DNA from 4 places in the Paenibacillus sp. P4_A7 genome. Region 3 is predicted to be linked to each of the others. Evidence: riboswitches for the same ligand, from Rfam matches in the RefSeq annotation. Region 3 holds a riboswitch; each other region holds the start of a gene.

Region 1 (3,145 bases), on a different contig from region 3:
ACCGTGCGGATTTGTATTCGTTTTCATTTATAACTATATTATTTTGTGTCGCGTTTATATAGGCCTGGGTCAATATATATCAAAATCGTACGGACCTGGTTAATTGGTTATGTAACACCTAACCTCTGTTGTAGAAACTGGTTTCATAACCAAAGGTCGAAAACGTCGTATATTTGCACCGCAAAATGTTTTCTCTTTTAAACTGCGCGGTTAGCGGAAAGGCTGACGATATTTGCAGCAAAAAAAAAGAAAATAACATCCATCTTTAAAAAGAATTCCATGATTTCAAAGTAGGGTCATTCTTTATATGGGCTGACTTTTCGAGCACTTCTACTGCTTGATAAAAACTAAATTTATTTTGTCCTACAAACTCTATACCATCTTCCGAGAAATTCGAAACGTTCCCCATTGGAAACAGAATAAATTGATATTCACCAATTGCCATATTGGTCACCTCGAAAGTAAATGAGTGCTTATTACTAATTCAAGATACTTCCATGTTATCCAGCCCGTTAGCTCAACGAGGCTGCCGTTCTATGCTGGCTGTCTCGTCCTGTTGTTATGGAACTAACGTTCCTCGTTAATTTAATAACGACAAAATCATTCATCTGTTGTGTCGATACCCACTCCCCTAATTTGAATTCTCAGATGGGATGGGCGGCGTTGACTCATATCGTCAGGCCCGGGTATAAATTCCTTGTTTTTAAGCCGTGATTCGAATACTCTTTTTTGACAACTTCTATTTCTTTCAACATTTTGGCCATTGTTGTAGCAAAAGCATGACATCCAGGAAGTTCTTCTACGAGACCAAAATAATAACCCGAACGATTATTGCTCTCAGGTATATATTCGAAAATGAAGTTGTAGCTCCTTGTCATGTAATTTGCAATATCTTTACTCTCACATCCCCAACCTTTAAGAGTTATTCTGTAACTGATTAACAAACAAATGTACTCGTTAAATAATTCGTTTAGGGAGTTTCAATATCCTTCCAGTTTAACAAAGTGAACCCCCTAAACACCACGCTATCCTGCCCGTTAGCTTAATGAAGCACGTCAGTCTAACACTTAATTTTTGGCTAAGACTTTATTTTCTTCTGACAGAGAATATGAAAATACCACTGTGGCACCCTTATTCACTCAGGTCTCTACGAATCATATAGCATAGAAATATTTTCTGCTATTTCGAATCATCCACTTATATTGTGTCAAGCGGTTTCTTAATGTTCGTTTAATAGAGAGTAGTCAACAATGATGTGAGGAAGGAGGGGGTTGCAATGATCGGAGAACGTATTAAGATGCTACGCAAGAGAAATGGCTTATCACTGACCGAACTCTCCAAAAGAGCCGGTGTCGCGAAATCTTATTTAAGCTCCATTGAACGAGGGCTTCAACAAAATCCTTCGATTCAGTTTCTCGAAAAGGTAAGCGCTGTATTGAAGGTTACAGTTGAAGAATTTTTGAATATCGACCAGTCTGAGCAAAAGGTTGATCATCTTGAACATGAATGGTCCGAATTGGTAAGAGAGGCTGTGGCCTCTGGTGTCAGCAAGGATCAGTTTAAAGAATTTTTGGAATTTAACAAGTGGAAAATCAAGCGCGAATAACGTTTTATTTGTTATTAAACAGCCGTTTCTTGAGTGTCATCCTTATCACTTTCCTGAAGGCACAGAAAAACTTTACGCACGTCTTCTTTCGTAAACCCCATTGATCGAGCGCTTTTTATTAGGGCTACCCATTCCAAATCCAAGTCCTGATTATCCTCTGATTTTACAAGTCCCATAATCCTATGTCCCCCATTCATTCTGGGACGGTTGCACCACTGACTCCTTGCGGTTAAGGTGCCCAGATACTAATCGCATTTCAACGTCTCCCTTTTGCTGCTTCATTTGATTTCTTTATCTATTATAAATCAGCTCTTTTACGCATGTTATCGCTTCATGTCTCACAAAAATGATAGATTATTACATTCTTTGTCGAAATGGTTGTAAAGGTCACATAATGCTTTTTTACTTGTCTTACTAATTCACTTGACTTGGGATAGTTCTTTTAACTTTCCTGCCCGTTGAACAAACATGAGGACTTCAATTATGGTATTTTCGACTGATTTCTTTATTTTACTCACATTAAAAAAGGGCGATGCAGGAACATCGCCTTTAAGCTACGGCAGAGAATGATGTGAGATGATCTTAACATCTTGTCCACCATCCCCTCATTTATAGCGTATGTGGTTATACTCAAAATTCTTGGACTTATAACAGCTGTATTCAATACTTAGAAAAATAGATCTTACCCTTCTTCAACTATCCTGCCAGTTGAGAAGACGAATATATAGGTTGCTGATAGCTATTTTCTTGATTTTGGCTTATAAACCCCGCCTTCTCATATAAATCGATAGCTTGTTGTTTTCTTTTTCTACTGTTAAAGATATAACCCTACATTTACGGTGTTTTTCTTTTATAAATTCAAAAATTTTATTTAAAGACTGTTTTCCATACCCTTTACCTTGAAGTACCTTATCAATCTGAATCCACCAATCCAATAATTATCATCACTGTTTGGTGTATAGCTAATATAAAACGCACCAATAATTTTATTATTTTCATACAAAACATACGGGTCTAAAGCCTCATCCCAAGGTTCTATAAAAGCAAACGCTAGTGATTCTGCAATATTTGGAACAAAAGATTTTTGACTTTCGTGTACTGATAGTTCAAATGCTTCTTCCCAATTGTTCTCAACAACAGCCATACTGAAAGGCTAACTCCATTACAATCATCTAATCATTTTCGTCCTCATATCCCCATCGTTCCAGAAGCCATTTATTTTCTATAATATCATCCTCAGTTAATCGGCCCAATTTCATTTTGGCAAGAAGAATGAGTTCTTTACGACCTGTGTACTCGAAGTCCTTGTAGATCTCCTGGTTCTTCTTATGGAATAGATGGATTTTCTCAGTAAGTTCGAAATATGGAAACACCCCTGATTTCCAATCCAAAAAAGATTGATACAGGGGTTCCAGAGCTTGTTCCGTTACCAGTTTGTGATACTCGTCAATAATTTCACGCTCTTGCTGTCTTTTTTGTTGTTTAGAAGTTAATTTGCTCTCCAAGTTTATTCTCCTTTTTTGTATTGAACTATGGCGC
Region 2 (3,145 bases), on a different contig from region 3:
AAGGCGAAGCGGACAGCGTAATGGATACATTCGTTGGCAAATTCGATATGAAGGTTGTCAAAATCGATGCGCGCGAACGCTTCATGAGCAAGCTTAAGGGTGTAGATGATCCCGAGCAAAAACGTAAAATTATCGGCAACGAGTTCATTTACGTGTTCCAAGAAGAATCCGATAAATTCGAAAACTTTGAATTTTTGGCACAAGGTACGCTGTATACAGATATCGTTGAGAGCGGCACTGCTACAGCACAAACCATTAAATCGCATCATAATGTCGGCGGCTTGCCTGAAGACATTAAGTTCAAGCTCGTTGAGCCACTTAAAGCATTATTCAAAGACGAGGTTCGTAAAGTCGGCGAAGAGTGCGGCTTGCCTGCAGCGATAGTATGGCGTCAGCCTTTCCCAGGCCCGGGTCTTGCTATCCGTGTTCTTGGCGAAGTAACAGAGGACAAGCTTCACATCGTGCGCGAGTCCGATGCTATCCTTCATGAAGAAATTGCTAAAGCCGGTCTTGACCGTGAAATTTGGCAGTACTTTACAGCGCTTCCGAACATGAAGAGCGTAGGAGTAATGGGCGATGCTCGTACTTACTCATACACTGTCGGCATCCGTGCCGTAACTTCAATCGACGGTATGACAGCTGACTGGGCACGTATCCCGTGGGATGTGCTTGAGAAAATTTCGGTTCGTATCGTAAACGAAGTAGACAACGTTAACCGTATCGTCTACGATGTTACGTCCAAGCCGCCAGCTACCATCGAGTGGGAATAACCGCATAAAACTCGTACTGCATCCTTACCACGCATGACTTGCCAAGCTTGTACTACATGCGTACCATGCATAATGTACTTCAAACTCAAAAACGCCTTTCCACCGGCTTAACAGCCGAATCGGGAAGGCGTTTTATTTGTATTTTCTTACATATGTATTTTGGATTATAAAGTATGATTGAGATACATTCAAAAAGTTGTTTTTACTCGATTCGGAAGCTAACTATTCCAGCCCTTTACTGTAAAACAGTAAAGGGCTGTTCATCGATTTTGGGACCCTTAGCGCCTCTGATTACTATACTATATTCAGCATAGGGACAAGGCTCAAGGTGATCAATTACATGAGCAGATGTTTTGTTAGTGAGACGGCATATTACTCTAGTTCCAAAATAATGATTGTCACATTTTGTAACTCTATGTATAATTCTGGTTGGGCATAGACGGAAAGAACTATGTAAGTCATTAAAATAGTAGATTTGAACTAACCAAGCATTAATAAAAGGCAAACCCGTACGAAAGTCGGGGACGCAAAGCCACGGGTCTTACGTCATGTATGTTCATGATCTGACAGCCGGGTTGCTTAAAGGGCTTGGTCTATTTATTTTTCAGGGGAGGAAAATTAGGATGAGCAGAAAGTGGAAAGCGTTTAAATGTCTCATTATGTTGGGATTGTTGGGGGGATTGCTGCTGCCATCAGGGCAAGAAGCTTATGCGGAGACCGTGTACACGTATAAGGATGAGACATCTTCCTTCGACATAACCGGCGGTTCCGTACGTCTAAAGGGGGAGCATGTCGTATGGCGTGATCGTAATCGGGTTTATTATGGCAATACGAAAACCGGGCAAACGACGGCCATCACTAATCATGGGAAACCGACTGATTCACCTGCTATTGGTATCAACAGGCAGGGGGAGGTCGTTCTCGTATGGGCAGATAAGAGGGATCAAAACGAAGGTGTCGGGAACTTGAACTGGGATATTTACAGCTATAATTTGAGCACGAAAACAGAGACGAAGCTGAATAATACGATCGGCCAGCACCGAATTCCTTCCATCGACGGGAACAATATTGTCTGGCAGACCAATCCAAAATATGAGATGCATCAATACGACATGGAGACCGGCGTGTTGACAGACTTGGGAGGCGGAAGGGATCCGGTCGTCGGAAACGGACGCATCATCTATAAAGGGTATTCGGATGGAGGCTTGTATGAATATACGATTTCGTCTCAAACGCATAAGAAAATTCTAGACTTGCCGTATTCCCAGTACGTGGAGCGATTTGTCTTCAATGGTGAAGAGATTTTGTGGAAGCAGAAAGATTTAGATAACCTCGGAAAATACACGTTCATTGATCTAGGTGATAACGATCCGCGGCCTGTCGATCTGACCTTACCGGCCAAGCCGAGCGTCGAATATAGCGAAATGAGTATCTCGAACGGGACGGCCATCTGGTTGGAAGCATCCGGGAGCTCGGCAGTCATGAAGGGTGCAGACTTGACTAGTGGTTCTATTTACTCCTTAGGCGTGACCAAGCCTTCGCAATTCATCGGATTTAATGGGCAAGAACTTGCCCTTGTCAACAATGGGAAACTGGCGGAACGTACCATCATCCAAACGGAAGCCAATCCATCGAACCCAGACGTCATTCCGAATCAGGAAGGGACTGTCATCGGTTCAGACGGCGGTATCGTGTCGTCCAATCAAGAGGCATCGTTGAAGTTTGAACAAGGAACCTTCGAAGCGGATACCCGGATCGTATTGGAGGAAAGCATGGAAACGGCCCTGTTCAATGGTAAACCGGCCCAGGGCATGACTTGGGCGGGTATCGGCTGGAAGTGGACGACTGAATCGGAGCTAAAGAAGCCAGCCACGTTGACCTTCGAATTGGAACACGCCTTCGAGACAGTTGATTCAGCCAATCGGACAGGTATTTACCGTTATGTGGAATCCGATCGTAAATGGGTTTATGCAGGGGGAACGGTCGATTCGGCATGGCGCACTGTCCGCGCTAGTGTAATGACTCCGGGCTTATACGCTCTCTTTACCTATTCCCCTTCTTTTAAAGATATGAACGGCCACTGGGCGCAATCGGAAGTGGAAGTACTGGCTTCCAGATGGATCGTGGATGGGATGCAGACGGGGAACTTTGAACCCAAGCAATCTGTAACACGCGCCGAGTTCGCCAAGATGCTGGTCGAGGCGGCAGGGTTGAAGTCCGGACAAGCAGATGCCGGATCGTTCCGTGACGTGCCGGATACACATTGGGCCTCTCCGTGGATTGAGCAGGCAGCCGCCGCGGGATGGGTTAAAGGCTTTGAAGGCAGTCTATTCAAGCCGAGTGCCGTCATTACCCGCGAACAAATGATGGTCATG
Region 3 (3,145 bases):
CAGCCTCCGGCAACGGGGCGATCAACTCTTAAAACGTAAAGTCATATCGTGCAGTTCTTGAGCCATACGCGTCAACGCATTCACGGATTCCGAAACTTCTTCCATCGTAGCTAATTGCTGCTCTGAAGCGGCAGCTACACTTTCTGTCTTCGAGAAGGCAGCTTCCGTAATGCTGTTCATATCGTGGAGAGAAGCGGTAATTTCCTCTGTGCCTGCCGACATTTGTTGTGATGCGGCAGATACCTCCTCCATCTGATAAGCCACCTGCTGCACCCCATTCATAATGTTGCGGAATGCCTCTCCTGCTTCCTGCATAATCACAGTTCCGTGTTCGACCTCTATGCTGCCTTTTTCCATGGCGACAACCGCAGAACGAGTTTCACCTTGAATTTGCTGAATGATCACCGCGATTTGTTCCGCCGATTGTCTGGATTGCTCCGCCAGCTTCCGAACCTCGTCGGCAACGACGGCAAAGCCTCTCCCGTGTTCGCCCGCTCTTGCAGCTTCAATCGCGGCATTCAATGCAAGCAAATTCGTCTGCATCGAAATATCGGTAATAACATCTACGATTTGACCGATTTCATGAGATCGTATACCCAGTTGGTTAACAACCTTGGCCGAACCGTTGACCGATTCTCGGATCAAATCCATTTGGGACATCGCTTTCTGGATCGAAATATTGCCTTCCTGGGCTTCCTTGGAAGCTTCCATTGACATTGCGGATACATTGCCCGAAAATTCTGCAATCCGATTAACGCCGGTCGCCATCTCTTCCATTGCTCTTACGCTTTCGATAGAGCTTTGCATCTGCTGATCGGCACCTCCAGCAATGTCTTGAATGGCCGCAACGACATGATGGGTAGTTTGGCTGGATTGTTCGGAGCTTGCTGCCAATTGCTCCGAGCTTGCAGACAAGTTCTGAGACTCGAGGACGATCTTGGCAATGATTTCTCTCAAGCTGGTGATCATTCCATTGAAATCCTTTGAAAGAAGACCGATTTCGTCTTTCGATTGGTATGTAGCGTTAACCGTTAAATCCCCGTCCTGCGCTTTTGCCATCAATTGCTGGATGGTGCGGACAGGTCTTGTGATCATGTTAGAAATGCCATATCCGATCAAGGAACATAAAATGACGGCAAGTAGGGTAACGACAACGATGATCGATGTAGCCAGCTTGGAGCTTTGAAGACTTTTCTCATAAAAGATTTTTGCGTCGTCTTCATTGAACTTAACAACGTTCTCCAGGCTTTTGATCATTTCTGCACGGACCGGCTTGAACGAATTTACATATTCCTTATGCGCTGCTTCTTTTTGATTGGCAACTGCCAAGTTATCCACTTTTTTCTTGGCTTCGTTGTTTTTAGGGATCAAATCGATAAAGCTTTGGTACTGCTCTTGTGCTCTCGAAGACAACGTGATCTGCTCGAGACTTTTTCGTATCACCTGATTTTTATCGCGGGTCTGAACAATTTGCTGTTGGATTTGCTTAATGATAGCCTCGTCTTTCGCCAGCAACAGTTCAAGCTGCAAAGCATCCATTTGCGAATTACCGAACAGAAGTCCTTCGACCAGGCTGTTCGGAATCAAGGTTTCTTCGTACATAGCACGGGCATTGCTAGCCATCTTGTTCATGACGAAAAAGCCCGTAATGCCGATAATGAGAAGGAAAATAATGGAAAGTCCAAGCATTCCCCCAATTTTCGTTTTGATTCGTAAATCCTGAATATATTTCATGATCCAAGCATCCCCCATTAAGATATTGTAAAATAAAAAAGTCCACCCCAAAAGAAAGAGATGGACGTCCTCCAATTTTCGGTGACCCGGCTGCCGTAGATCGAAATCCTTAGGCCCGTAGCTTTGCGTCCCCCTCTTTCGAGAAGTATGCCTTTTCGTGATATGGGTATATCTATTGGCCAAAGTATAATATAGCTTTTTGGGATATACAAGACCTTTTTACTAAAACTAAATACTACTTTAGATACCGTTATGTCAGAATTTAGGTCAATTGTCACGGTCTATATAGGGAGTAAAGAACTGCTAATGGCGTTATTTCGCAATTATTAGGTTTATTCCCCTTATTTTTCTTCGGCATAATTTGACAAAAAATGAAGACTAGTTTATTCTCTGATTTGTCCGGACAAAACTACTTTTTTGGAAATGAGGGGTACATCTTGAGAAAATTACTATCGAAATTGGCTTTGTCGAGCTTGGCTATGGCACTTGTATTTTCATCCGGGTTGTCTACTGTAGAAGCTAGCAAGGACCCATCACACACCAATAATAAAAAAGCTAAAGTCGCATTGTTGATTCCAGGTTCATCCAAGGATGGCGGTTTTATGGAATCTGCTTACCGTGGATTAGTGAAGGCAGAAGAGGATTTCAAAATCAAGGCGACGTTTGTGGAAAATATCCCGCATGACACCGCTCAAATTGCGGATGCATTGCGCAAATTGGCTAAGAAAAACCCGGATATGATCATTGCTCATGCAGGGCAAAGCTCGGAAGCCGTGAAGTTGGTAGCTAAAGAATTTCCAAAAATAAAATTTGTTAATACACAAACGAATTTGACCGGCGATAATCTGTCCAGCTATCAGGTAAAACAGGAAGAATCCGCATGGCTGGCAGGCGCAGCTGCAGGACTTCTGACAAAAACGAATGTGGTTTCTCATATTTCCGGTGCACGCGTAGGTCCTGGTCTGTTGGGACGCGCAGCATTTGCCGACGGTTTGAAATACACGAATCCTGAAGCAACGTTCCTTACCACGTTTACAGGCAATCAAGAAGATGCCGCTTTGGCGAAAAGTGTTGCGCAAGCGCAAATTAACGCGGGGTCGGATATGATCTTTACTATGTTGAATAAGGCTCGTTCCGGTGTTACGGAAGCGGCACGCGAGAATGGCGTGTATCAATTCGCTAACGTTCGTGATTATTATGCCGATGCACCCGATGTTTTCATTGGATCTGCGATTTCGGATGCAAGCTTGACAGTATATGGAGCAATTAAAGATTTGACGGAAGGCACGTGGAAGCCGAATACAGTGAAAAAAATCGGACTTGAAAATCCGGATGCCGTTCGACTTGCCCTGTCACCTTTTGTTCCACAAGATGTGAAGGATAAAATTGTAGCGTTCGCCGAGAAAATCGA
Region 4 (3,145 bases), on a different contig from region 3:
CTCAACGCTTCTATTTCTCCCATTATTATTTAGTGAGGCAAACCTCACTGGCGATGAGACTTTCCTCATGGGGAGTGAGGTTTGACTCACTAAACCCAAATAAATACCCCAAACCACTGCTATTAGTGAGATTAGTCTCACAATTTATTGAGTAACCTCACTAATTAATGTGTTTTGTGTTTTGTGTTTCGTATGTGGTACTACGCGTTTTGTGTTTTGCGATTCTAATCCAGCAAAAGACATCCCGGCGCCCGGTCCCTCACCTACCCACCCCTCCCTCACACCCCCAAAACGCAAAAAAACACCCAACAACGCCAAAGGCGTCATTGAGTGTGCTTCACTCCAAATATTTAACTACCGCATAGTATATACTAGAACGGCATTTTCGACAAATCTGCTGGATTATGAAGATCGACAAGCACCGCATGGTCAGCACTGGATACAAACCCTTCTGCCTGCAGCAACCATAGCAATTGTGTAGCATCGGTCCGTGTTAGGTGTGAGCGCTTACCATCTTCTTTTTGAGCTAAAGGCTCCACCAACCTTGGGTATACCCTCACTTTATTGTTCTCCTTAGCCAATCGTTCAACTATCGCAAGCGTTTCCTCGGATACTCCACTGTCAACGATCGTCAATCGAACGTCCTTCCCCATTCTCCGCGAAAAAGAAAACAATGAACGCATATACCATTCCATATTCTTTTGCCGACTATCTGCAATCCATACATAGTGCTTACTGGATTCCAGTCGTCCTTGCTGAATGCGATAAACCAGATGCACCGTCAATGCAGCCAATAGATAACATCCAATCACCAAAAGTAGAAGTCCAAACATCGAGGCCACCTCCTCTTTGTGACACTATATGCCACAAGGCGCCCAGTGGTTCCCCTGTAAAAGGACAAGATAATAAAATGTGTAATTGCTTATTCCGCTTCAAAAAAATAACCTAATTTTTTCAGTCAAAAAGCGACAAATAAACCCTCTTGAGCAATTTACAATATATGTTATCATTTTACTACATCTTCACGCATATGTAATATACGTATGCTAAGGGAGCAGAGAGAAGATGGATTTCGTACATTCTTCATATCTAGGGAAGCGATGATGTATAATCTACATTTGGACACTTGGATTATACGGAGCTAGTAGTGTAACCGGCCCTCTTAGAACTCGACCACCAATCTAAGGGGAGTGTGAGATTGTGAAAAGATTTAAGAAGAGGTTATCTTTAGGGCTTGCTATTTTACTTATACTATCGATATCATTAAGTTCGCTTGTCATGGCAGCAGGTGCGGACGAATCTGTTCCAGGCGATGAGCAAAATAATACTAACGACGCCTGCTCAAATCCATCTGTTAAATCCACAGATATACTAATGCACCCTCAAGGTACCAAACTCCCTAACAATAAAGATGACAATGGAATAGTCATTAATATTGATGGAACAGCTACTGCCTATTTCAGTACAATAAAACCTTGCGTGCAAGTTAGTTTCTCTGTGTATGGTTTCCCTATTGGTATAACTCCAGACGTTAACGGGCACCCCCTTGAAAAACAAATATTTTTTGATGGCATAACCCAAATATATAATACAGCTGGAAAGCATGAGGTTACTATTAACCTGCCCCAATGTGCTCCGTACCAAATCGACGTTTATAGCGGACCAGAACAAAGGGAATTAGGAACCGGTGGTCATGGAGACTCATATAAGACAGCAGTCGTTAACCAAGGAAGCTGTGGAGAGATTACCATCAATAAATATCTCTATATGGAATCCGAAGTATCTCTTCCTCATGCTGGGGTTACCTTTGAGCTATGGAAGAACGGTGTCTTTTTCACAAAAGGCATTACTAATGAAGATGGTATTCTAGAATTCATCAAATTACCAGTCGGCACATATGAACTAAAAGAAATTACATTGCCAGGCTTTACAACAAATTTACCCGAGGGCACCCAATTTGTAGTCACCAATGATTCATCAGTGAATAAAACTGTCATCAACAATCCTAAACTCAATGTAGAAAATGCCTGTGTCAATCCTTCAGGACAACGAGAATGGACGGTAACAAATGAAAGTAATATTGATGTGCCTTTCTCATGGGCGGCTATCGGAACTCTTCAATCCGGCAGCGGTACCGTACTGAAAAATAAATCCATATCTTTCACAACAAATGCCATTGAGGGCCCTTTTGATATGAAAGTCTCATGGGGTGAAAAGAATATAACAAAAGCAAGCAATAACACACCATGTCCAACAGAGACAACACCACCTACAACACCGCCGACAACACCGCCGACAACACCGCCGACAACACCACCGACGACACCACCGACAACACCACCGACAACACCACCGACAACACCACCGACAACACCACCGACAACACCACCGACGACACCGCCGACGACACCGCCGACAACACCACCTACRACACCGCCGACAACACCACCGACGACACCGCCGACGACACCACCGACAACACCATCGCCTACACCGACGGCAACGACAACAACATCACCATCGCCTACACCTGAGAGCACACCTTCACCAACACCTACTCCATCAGCTACAACTGATCCATCACCTACACCATCACCAACAACCGTCGTCAAAGGATCAACGGATGAGAATGAACAGCCACCTACTGATGATACAACTGTGATAATCGATGATGAGGAGGTTCCGCTAAGCACATTGCCAAAAACAGGTGAAAGCAGTCCTCTCCCTTACTACCTCATAGGGCAATGTCATTAAGTTAAGCTCAAAGACAAGACCGGGGATAAAAATGGAATACAAAACGGCATGGGAAAATCCCTGTGCCGTTTGTTTTTTGTTGCAAGCAAAGAAAAAAACGAACAGCAAACAAAGCGGATGGAATATCCACTTAAAAAAATGTTCATGTGAACTGAACTATGCTACTCTGTAAACGAAGCTAACTGTTGATTTCGAACGGATTTTGCGCGTATTCTTCTGCCCTGGGCGAATGGGTCGAATCGGCAAAATGTTTTTTCGAATCAGCGCTTCAACATCGGGCGGGGGTTCATCATCCCATGAGCGCAGGAAATGTCTACAAACGTAAACGGCGACCGTGAAGTTGACTTGGTAGGGGTGCTGTTTATCCATTTGTGAAATGACGACGTGCGAG

The links. A riboswitch is a leader RNA that binds a small molecule or an ion and turns the genes downstream of it on or off. The one in region 3 is predicted to bind cyclic di-GMP.
Region 1: linked by a shared signal. The riboswitch ahead of AC1DWN_RS04660 (anti-repressor SinI family protein) and the one ahead of AC1DWN_RS06515 (methyl-accepting chemotaxis protein) in region 3 are both predicted to bind cyclic di-GMP.
Region 2: linked by a shared signal. The riboswitch ahead of AC1DWN_RS00235 (S-layer homology domain-containing protein) and the one ahead of AC1DWN_RS06515 (methyl-accepting chemotaxis protein) in region 3 are both predicted to bind cyclic di-GMP.
Region 4: linked by a shared signal. The riboswitch ahead of AC1DWN_RS09810 (SpaA isopeptide-forming pilin-related protein) and the one ahead of AC1DWN_RS06515 (methyl-accepting chemotaxis protein) in region 3 are both predicted to bind cyclic di-GMP.

The regions. Positions count from the first base shown of each region.
Region 1 covers NZ_JBFUHJ010000016.1:44,978-48,122, forward strand. Annotated here, with positions in the region: gene AC1DWN_RS04650 (hypothetical protein) at 266-445, opposite strand; gene AC1DWN_RS04655 (helix-turn-helix domain-containing protein) at 1,277-1,606, shown strand; gene AC1DWN_RS04660 (anti-repressor SinI family protein) at 1,621-1,782, opposite strand; cyclic di-GMP riboswitch class II at 1,799-1,881, opposite strand; gene AC1DWN_RS04665 (GNAT family N-acetyltransferase) at 2,365-2,541, opposite strand; gene AC1DWN_RS04670 (hypothetical protein) at 2,478-2,750, opposite strand; gene AC1DWN_RS04675 (hypothetical protein) at 2,779-3,111, opposite strand.
Region 2 covers NZ_JBFUHJ010000001.1:58,193-61,337, reverse strand. Annotated here, with positions in the region: gene guaA (glutamine-hydrolyzing GMP synthase) at 1-770, shown strand, start outside; cyclic di-GMP riboswitch class I at 1,261-1,353, shown strand; gene AC1DWN_RS00235 (S-layer homology domain-containing protein) at 1,394-3,145, shown strand, end outside.
Region 3 covers NZ_JBFUHJ010000026.1:24,127-27,271, reverse strand. Annotated here, with positions in the region: gene AC1DWN_RS06515 (methyl-accepting chemotaxis protein) at 22-1,734, opposite strand; cyclic di-GMP riboswitch class I at 1,812-1,896, opposite strand; gene AC1DWN_RS06510 (BMP family protein) at 2,172-3,145, shown strand, end outside.
Region 4 covers NZ_JBFUHJ010000049.1:14,114-17,258, reverse strand. Annotated here, with positions in the region: gene AC1DWN_RS09815 (hypothetical protein) at 372-833, opposite strand; cyclic di-GMP riboswitch class II at 1,088-1,168, shown strand; gene AC1DWN_RS09810 (SpaA isopeptide-forming pilin-related protein) at 1,201-2,754, shown strand; gene AC1DWN_RS09805 (IS4 family transposase) at 2,911-3,145, opposite strand, start outside.